Regions from separate parts of the Mesorhizobium sp. M0296 genome, predicted to be linked through region 2. Evidence: predicted binding sites of a transcription regulator. Region 2 holds the regulator's gene; the other holds the start of a gene.

Region 1 (4,430 bases), on a different contig from region 2:
AACGTCCAGCGCACCATCTACATGGCCTACACCCTGTCGGGCCTGTGTGCGGCCTTCGTCGGCGTGCTGCTTGCCTCGCGCATCGGCATCGGCAATCCGACGCAGGCCGAGGGCTGGGAATTGCAGGCGATCGCCTCCTCGGTGATCGGCGGCACCTCGCTGTTCGGCGCTGTCGGCTCCGTGCACGGACCGCTGCTCGGCGCCTTCATCCTTGCCACCATCAACAACGGCGCCAATCTGCTCAACGTCAACGCCTTCTGGCAGCGCATCATCACCGGCGTGCTGATCATCGTCATCGTCTATTTCGACGGACTGCGCCGCCGCGGCAAATAGACCGCCTCCCAACAACCGCCGGCCTCGCGACAGCAGGGCCAGCGGTGCCATGAACCGACTGGATTGAAGCATGAAAGCCGTCGTCTGCCGCTCGCCCGGCGAACTTGTCCTCGAAGACCGCCCGGAGCCTGGCGCGCCCCCCGCCGGCTGGGCGCTGGTCGCCGTCAGCCATGTCGGCATCTGCGGCACCGACTATCACATCTTCGAAGGCAAGCACCCGTTCCTCGCCTATCCCCGCATCATGGGCCACGAGGTTTCCGGCACCGTGATCGAGGTTGGCGAGGGCGTCGATCTCGCCGTCGGCGAAGCGGTGGTCGTCAATCCCTATCTCGCCTGCGGCAAATGCATCGCCTGCCGGCAAGGCAAGCCGAATTGCTGTGTCATGATCGAGGTGCTCGGCGTCCACCGCGACGGCGCGATGTGCGAGCAGATCCTGGTGCCGGCGCAAAATCTTTATCCGGCAAACGGCTTGTCGCTGGCCGATGCTGCCGCCGTCGAATTCCTGGCGATCGGCGCCCATGCCGTGCGGCGCTCGCTGGCTGATCCAGGTGCGCGCACGCTGGTCATCGGCGCCGGCCCGATCGGGCTCGGCACGGCGCTGTTCGCCCGCATCGCCGGGCTCGATGTGACGCTGCTCGACATGAGCGCTGAACGGCTTGGCTTTGCTGAAAGCGAACTCGGCTTCGCGACGCTCGACGGCTCGCGGGGCGCTGCTGCCGACCTGGTGCGGGAAGCAACCGGCGGCGACGGCTTCGACGTGGTTTTCGATGCCACCGGCAACACCCGGTCTGTGCAGTCGGCCTTCGCTCATGTCGCGCACGGCGGGGCGCTGGTCCTGGTCAGCGTCGTCAAGGACGACATCGCCTTTTCCGATCCCGAATTCCACAAGCGCGAGATGATGCTGATCGGCAGCCGCAACGCCCTGCGTGCCGATTTCGATCATGTCGCCGCCTCGATCCGCAACGGCGCGCTGCCGCTGGCAAAGCTGGTCACCCACCGCACCACGTTTGGCGAGACGCCGCACGACCTCGCCCGCTGGGCGCATGAGAAGTCCGGCCTGATCAAGGCCGTCATTCAAGTCGGATGATGCCAGGGCTGCCGCATCTCAGAGCGCCGACAATTTGAGCTCGATCCGCTCGGCCGGGAAGCGCGACTCCGAAAACTGTATCGGCTGACCGTCGGGCGTGACGTTGACGGCGACCGTCACCAGCACGATGGCGCCGGGCTGCAGCTCGAGGTCCGCAAGGTCGGCGGCATCGGCATGGCGCGCCGACAGCACGGTCGATTGCCTGAGATAGTCGTCGATGCCGAAACGTGCCAGCGATGCGGTGATCGAACCGGTTTCCGCCATGGCGGCATCGATGCCGGCAAAGCGCCTGGCATCGAACCAGCCGGCCGCGCGGGACACCGGCATTCCATCGGCTTCGCCGCGCGTTTCCAGGCGTATCACATCGGCCCCCGTCGCAAGGCCTAAGCCCTCTGCGACACGACGGTTGGCCGGCTCGATCGATGACGCGAGCAAGGTGATATGCCGCTCGGACGCCTGTCCTTGCAATCCCTCGGAAAAGCGGGTGCGGGCGCCGATCGGATAAGACAGCCGCTTGCGCGACAGCACGAAGGTGCCGCGCCCCTGCTCCGCCCTGAGCACACCCTCCTGCACCAGCGCTGCGATAGCGCTACGCACCGTGTGGCGGTTGACGCCATAGCGTCCGGCCAACGCGATCTCCGGCGGCAGCGCGGCATTCTCGGGAAAATCGCCGGCGGCGATCGAATGCAGGATCTGGTCGGCGATCTGCCGCCACAGCGCGACACCGCTGCGCCGCTCGATGCTGTTGGCTTGTCCGATCATCTCCCGCCCCAATTCCTCGCGCCGATCTTTTGGCCCGTGTCACGTGCCCGTCATGGACACACGCTAGATAATGGATATAATTTGTATAGTTGTCTATATCAATAGACAAATGAACGCAGACGAGGAGCACCGGCCATGCGAGGACGGGAAGCGCGAGAGCAGGCGGAGCGCAAGGCCGTGATGGCGACGCTGGCGCAATCGGCCGGCGACGACATCGTCCGCCTCTGGGACGAAGCCGGCCTGCCTTGCGAAGCGGAACTTCTGCGCGGCCCCGAAACCGGCCTGGTTACGGTACGCGGCCGCATCGGCGGCGGCGGCGCGCCCTTCAATGTCGGCGAGGCGACGGTCACCCGTGCCACGGTGCGGCTTGCGTCCGGCCATGTCGGCCACTGCTACGCGCTTGGTCGCGACAAGCAGAAGGCAAGGCTGGCTGCAATCGCCGACGCGCTCTGGCAGGATCCTGCCCACCGCAACGAGATCGAGACCAGGATCGTTGCGCCCTTGCAGGCGGCACTGGCCAAGGCGCATGAACAGCGCCGCGCCGAGACGGCGGCGACCAAGGTCGATTTCTTCACCATGGTGCGCGGAGAAGACTGATGGATATCGCCACTCAATCCATTGAAGGCGGCTTCGCCGATCCGGTATTCAACGCGCAGACCGTATTCCGCGCCGTCATGGATGCGATGGCGCGGCCGGGCAGCGTGCAGCCGCTGCCGGCCCTCGCCCACCCCCCGGTGCCGCTGTCGACCACCGCCGGCGCCGTTGCGCTGGCGCTGTGCGACAACGACACGCCGCTCTGGCTCGACCCGGCTTTGCAGGCGTCGGCGGTGAAATCCTGGCTTGGCTTCCATACCGGCGCGCCGCTGGCCAACACCCCGGCCGACGCGCATTTCGCGCTGATCGCCACGCCGGCCGAGATGATGGCGCTCGACGGGTTTTCGCAAGGCACCCAGGATTATCCCGATCGTTCGACGACGCTGATCCTCGAGGTCGGCGATCTCGTCTCCGGCGCTGCGCTGCTGCTCGAAGGCCCGGGCATCGAGAAGACGGCGACGATCGCGCCGGCGCAAATGCCGCGCCATTTCGTCGAGCAATGGAAGCAGAACAACCAGCGCTTTCCGCGTGGCGTCGATATCATTCTCGCCACGTCCGAAGCAATTGCCTGCCTGCCGCGCACGACGCGCATCAAGACGATGGAGGCATAGGATGTATGTCGCGGTAAAGGGTGGCGAAGCGGCCATTCGCAACGCCCACAAACTGCTCGCCGACCGCCGGCGCGGCGATCGTTCGGTGCCCGCACTTCGCCTCGACCAGATCGTCGAGCAGCTGGCGCTCGGCGTCGACCGGGTGATGAGCGAAGGTTCGCTCTACGACAGGGAATTGGCGGCACTCGCCATCGTCCAGGCGCGCGGCGACATGATCGAGGCGATCTTCCTGGTTCGCGCCTATCGCACCACGCTGCCGCGTTTCGGCTACACCAGGGCGATCGACACCGGCACGATGCTGGTCGAGCGGCGGGTGTCGGCGACCTACAAGGACCTGCCCGGCGGGCAGCTGCTCGGCCCGACTTTCGACTACACCCACCGGCTGCTCGATCCCGAGCTTGCCGCTGGCGGCGAAGTCGCCGAGCCGGAACAGCGTGCCGGCGAGGCGGAAGCGATGCCGCGCGTCTCGGCCATCCTCGCCCGCGAAGGCCTGATCGAGCCCGACGGCGACATGCCTGGGGATCATACCCCCGGCGACATCACCCGCGAGCCGCTCGAATTCCCGATGGCGCGCGACATCCGCCTGCAGGCGCTGTCGCGCGGCGACGAAGGGTTTCTGCTGGCGCTCGGCTATTCCACCCAGCGCGGCTACGCGCGCAACCATCCCTTCGTCGGCGAGGTTCGCATCGGCGAGGTCGAACTGGAACTGGACGTGCCGGAACTGCCCTTTGCCGTGCCGCTCGGCAGCATCCGCGTCACCGAATGCCAGATGGTCAACCAGTTCAAGGGCTCGGCCAAGGCGCCGCCGCAATTCACCCGCGGCTACGGCCTCGTCTTCGGCCAGAGCGAACGCAAGGCGATGGCCATGGCGCTGTGCGACCGCGCGCTGCGCGCCTCGGAGTTGGGTGAGGATGTCATCGCCGCCGCGCAGGACGAGGAGTTCGTCATCTCGCATTCCGACAATGTCCAGGCGACCGGCTTCGTCGAGCATCTGAAGCTGCCGCATTATGTCGACTTCCAGGCCGAGCTCGACCTCGTGCGCC
Region 2 (4,430 bases):
CTGGACACGCTGACCATGCCGCGCGACGAGCTGATCCGTGAATGCATGGCCATCGTCCGGCGCCGGCTGCAGGATCCAGACCTTGACGTCCGCAGTGTCGCCCGCATCGCCCTGGCGATTCAGGGCATTACCGACTCCCCTGCACGCGCCATGCTGTGGTCGCCGATCACGCCGCAGACCGACATCGCCTTTGCCGACATGCTGGAGGGCGAATTCGGCATCCCGGCAACGGTGGAGAACGACTGCAACATGATGGCGGTGGCTTTGCGCTGGCGCAATCCGGATCGCTATCGCGACGACTTCATCGCCATCCTGCTTTCGCATGGCATCGGCATGGGGCTGGTGCTGAAGGGCGAACTGTTCACCGGGACGCATTCCTCGGGCGGCGAATTTGGCCACATGATCCATCGTCCGGGCGGCGCGCTCTGCCGTTGCGGGCGGCGCGGCTGCATCGAGGCGTATGCCGGCAACTACGCCATCTGGCGCAACGCCAGGCAGATGAGCGAAGACAGCGAACCGGTCGCCGACGTCAGCGACGCCGACATGCGAGCACTGGCGGCCCGGGCGCGCGAGAAAGATGGGCCGGAACGCGAGGCCTACCGCAAGGCCGGCGAAGCGCTGGGTTTCGGTCTCGGCTCGCTGTTCGCGCTGATCGATCCGGCACCGGTCGCGATGGTCGGCGCCAGTGCCGCCGCCTTCGATCTGATCGAGCCGGCCTTGCGGAAGGCAATCGCCCAGACCGCCGGCGGCCAGCATTCAGGCTCGATCTCCTTCGATACAGAGCCGAACGAATTGCCGCTGATCCGCGAAGGCTGCGCGATGCGGGCGTTAAGCTTCGTCGACCAGGAGATTTTCGCGCCGGGCGCGCAAATGAGGCCCAGCGTCAGAAAGAACGTAGCATGACCAGGCGGGTCAATCTTCCCTGATCGCATAGCCGGCACCGCGGATGGTGCGGATGACATCCGGCATCCGGCCGTTGTTGACGGCTTTGCGCAGCCGCCCGACATGCACGTCGACGGTGCGTTCGTCGATGTAGATTGTCTCGCCCCAGACATTATCGAGTAACTGGCTGCGCGAGAAGACACGGCCCGGATGCCGCATCATGAACTCGAGCAGCCGGAATTCGGTCGGCCCGAGCCTGATTTCGCTCTTCTTGCGATAGACCCTGTGCGATTCGCGATCGAGCACGATGTCGCCGACCTTCAGCACGCTGGACAGCACTTCCGGCTTGGCGCGCCGTAGCAGCGCCTTGACCCTGGCCATGAATTCTGGTGTCGAAAACGGTTTGACCAGATAGTCGTCGGCGCCGGTCGAAAGACCGCGCACCCGGTCGCTCTCCTCGCCGCGCGCGGTCAGCATGATGATCGGCAGCCGCTCGGTTTCGGGGCGCACCCGCAACCGACGACAGAGCTCGATGCCGGAAACCGCTGGTATCATCCAGTCGAGCACCAAAAGGTCGGGCACATTCTCCTGCAAACGGATCTCGGCTTCGTCGCCGCGTGTCACCACCTCGACCTGGTAGCCTTCGGATTCGAGATTGTAGCGGAGCAGCACACCCAACGGCTCCTCGTCCTCCACCACCATTATGCGTGGTGCGATCATCGGCTGGGCACCCCCATCATGTCACCGGTGCGGACATTGTCGTTTCGTCCTGCTTCGGACGATTGACCGGCAATTGCTCGCCGGTCAGCACATAATACGCATTTTCGGCGATGTTGGTGACATGGTCGCCGATCCGCTCCAGATTCTTGGCGCAGAACAGCAGGTGCGTGCAAGCGGTGATGTTGCGCGGATCTTCCATCATGTAGGTCAAGAGCTCGCGGAACACGGACGTGTATTTGACGTCGATGCGCTCGTCGGCGGCACGCAGCTTGGCCAACGCGGCCGCATCGCCTGCAGCATATTCCTCGATGACACCCTGCACCTGGATGAGAACCAGTTGCGCCATCGCGTCGATGGAATGCGACAGGTCCCGCGGCGTGGCGCTGAGGCCGACCGCACTCACGCGCTTGGCGATATTCTTGGCAAGGTCGCCGATGCGTTCGAGGTCGCCCGCCATGCGGATCGCTCCGACCACATGGCGAAGATCGTGGGCCATCGGCTGGCGTTTGGCGATGAGGGTGATGGCGCGGTCGTCCAGTTCGCGTTGACGCGCATCCATGATGGCGTCGTCGGAAACGACGCGTTGCGCCAGCACGTTGTCGGAATTCAACAGGGCCTTGGTCGCCCCGCCGACCATCGAACCGGCGAGGTCGGCCATGTCGCGGATCAGCTTGCTGATCTGCTCGAGATCCTCGTCGAAAGAAGCGACTGTGTGTTCGCCCATGGTCCTGTCCTCATATGCATGATCGGAACGGCTCAGCCGAAGCGGCCAGTGATGTAGTCCTGCGTGCGCTTCTCGCGGGGCGACGTGAAGATCTTCTCGGTCCGGTCGAACTCGACCAGCTCACCCAGATACATGAAGGCGGTCTGGCGCGACACGCGCGCCGCCTGCTGCATGTTGTGGGTGACGATGACGATCGTGTAGTCGGCTTGCAACTCGTCGATCAGTTCCTCGATCTTGGCGGTCGACAACGGGTCGAGGGCCGAAGCCGGTTCGTCGAGCAGAATGACTTCCGGCTTCACCGCCACCGTGCGGGCGATACAGAGCCGCTGCTGCTGGCCGCCGGACAGGCTCAAGCCGCTGGCGTTGAGCTTGTCCTTGACCTCGCTCCACAGCGCGGCGCGCTTCAACGCCTGTTCGACGCGGCCGTCCATCTCGGACTTGCCGAGGTTCTCGTAGAGCCTGACGCCGAAGGCGATGTTCTCGTAGATCGACATCGGGAACGGCGTCGGCTTCTGGAACACCATGCCGATCTTGGTCCTGAGGAGGTTGAGATCCTGCGACCGGTCGAGAATGTTCTTGCCGTCGAGCAGCACCTGGCCCTCGGCCGTCTGTTTTGGGTAGAGCTCATAGATGCGGTTGAACACACGCAGCAGCGTCGATTTCCCGCAACCCGAAGGGCCGATGAAGGCCGTGACGCTGCGCTCGGGCAGCGACAGGCTGATGTCCTTCAGCGCCTTGCTCTGGCCGTAGTAGAAGTTGAGGTTCTTGACCTCGATCTTCGTCTTCTCGGCTACCGTTTCGGCCATCGTCATGTCTGGGGACAACATCTGTGTCATCTGTCCTCTCTGCGTCCGGTAAGGCTGCGGGCGAGGATGCTCAAGCCCAGAACCGTCAGGGTGATTATGAGTGCGCCGGTCCACGCCAGTTGCTGCCATTCCTCGTAAGGGCTGAGAGCGAACTGGAAGATGGTCACCGGCAGGCTGGCCATCGGCGCGTTGATATTGCTGCTCCAGAACTGGTTGTTGAGCGCGGTGAAGAGCAGCGGCGCCGTCTCGCCGGAAATGCGTGCTATCGCCAGCAATATGCCGGTGACGATGCCGGACAATGCGGCGCGGTAGGCGACCGAACGGATCACCACCCAGCGTGGCGCGCCGATCGCGGCACCGGCTTCACGCAACGCGTTCGGCACTAGGCTGAGCATGTCTTCAGTGGTGCGCACGACCACCGGAATGACCAGGATGGCAAGCGCAACTGCGCCGGCAATGGCCGAGAAATGTCCCATTGGCCGCACCATCAGCTCATAGACAAACAAGCCGATGATGATCGACGGCGCCGACAACAGGATGTCGTTGATGAAGCGGACGACGGTGGTGATGCGCGAAAAGCGTCCATACTCGGCCATGTAGGTTCCCGCCAGCACGCCGATCGGCGTGCCGACGACAACGGCGATGATCGTCATCAGCAGGCTGCCCGCGATGGCATTGAGCAGGCCGCCGGCCTCGCCCGGTGGTGGTGTCATCTCGGTGAAGACCGCGAACGAAAGCCCGGCTGTGCCCTTATAGACCAGTGCGCCGAGGATGAGCGCCAGCCAGGCAAGCCCGATGCCGGCGGCGACGACGCAAAGCGCCATCATCACCGAATTCCTGGCTTTGCGGCGGCTGTGGAGCGATGAGGATGTCGACATCGGTCAGGCTCCCGTACGGGCGTCGATCCGCATCAGCATATAGCGGGCGGCGGCAAGGATCAGGAAGGTGATGACGAAGAGGATCAGGCCAAGCGAAACCAGCGAGGAGGTGTAGAGGTCGCCGTCGGCCTCGGTGAATTCATTGGCGATGGTCGCCGAGATCGTCGTGCCCGGCGCGAACAGGGAGGCACTGATGCGGTGGGCGTTGCCGATGACGAAGGTCACCGCCATGGTCTCGCCGAGTGCCCTGCCGAGGCCAAGCATGACGCCGCCCATGATGCCGATGCGGGTATAGGGAATGACCACGCGCCGGGTCACTTCCCAGGTCGTGCAACCGATGCCATAGGCCGATTCCTTCAGCACCGCCGGCACCGTATCGAAGACGTCCTTGGTGATCGAGGTGATGAAGGGCAGCACCAT

Evidence for each region. Region 2 encodes PhoB, which activates phosphate uptake and scavenging genes when phosphate is short. Its sites were predicted from a motif close to TGTCATNNANCTGTCAT; they were not measured.
Region 1: the regulator PhoB is predicted to act here: its motif matches at 2,220-2,236, upstream of phnF (phosphonate metabolism transcriptional regulator PhnF).

What each region holds. Positions count from the first base shown of each region.
Region 1 covers NZ_JAMYRZ010000001.1:228,738-233,167, reverse strand. Annotated here, with positions in the region: gene NKI97_RS01180 (ABC transporter permease) at 1-333, shown strand, start outside; gene NKI97_RS01175 (zinc-binding alcohol dehydrogenase family protein) at 404-1,420, shown strand; gene phnF (phosphonate metabolism transcriptional regulator PhnF) at 1,439-2,182, opposite strand; gene phnG (phosphonate C-P lyase system protein PhnG) at 2,318-2,779, shown strand; gene phnH (phosphonate C-P lyase system protein PhnH) at 2,779-3,387, shown strand; gene NKI97_RS01155 (carbon-phosphorus lyase complex subunit) at 3,389-4,430, shown strand, end outside.
Region 2 covers NZ_JAMYRZ010000042.1:27,554-31,983, reverse strand. Annotated here, with positions in the region: gene NKI97_RS29180 (ROK family protein) at 1-903, shown strand, start outside; gene phoB (phosphate regulon transcriptional regulator PhoB) at 913-1,602, opposite strand; gene phoU (phosphate signaling complex protein PhoU) at 1,619-2,326, opposite strand; gene pstB (phosphate ABC transporter ATP-binding protein PstB) at 2,359-3,162, opposite strand; gene pstA (phosphate ABC transporter permease PstA) at 3,159-4,010, opposite strand; gene pstC (phosphate ABC transporter permease subunit PstC) at 4,014-4,430, opposite strand, start outside.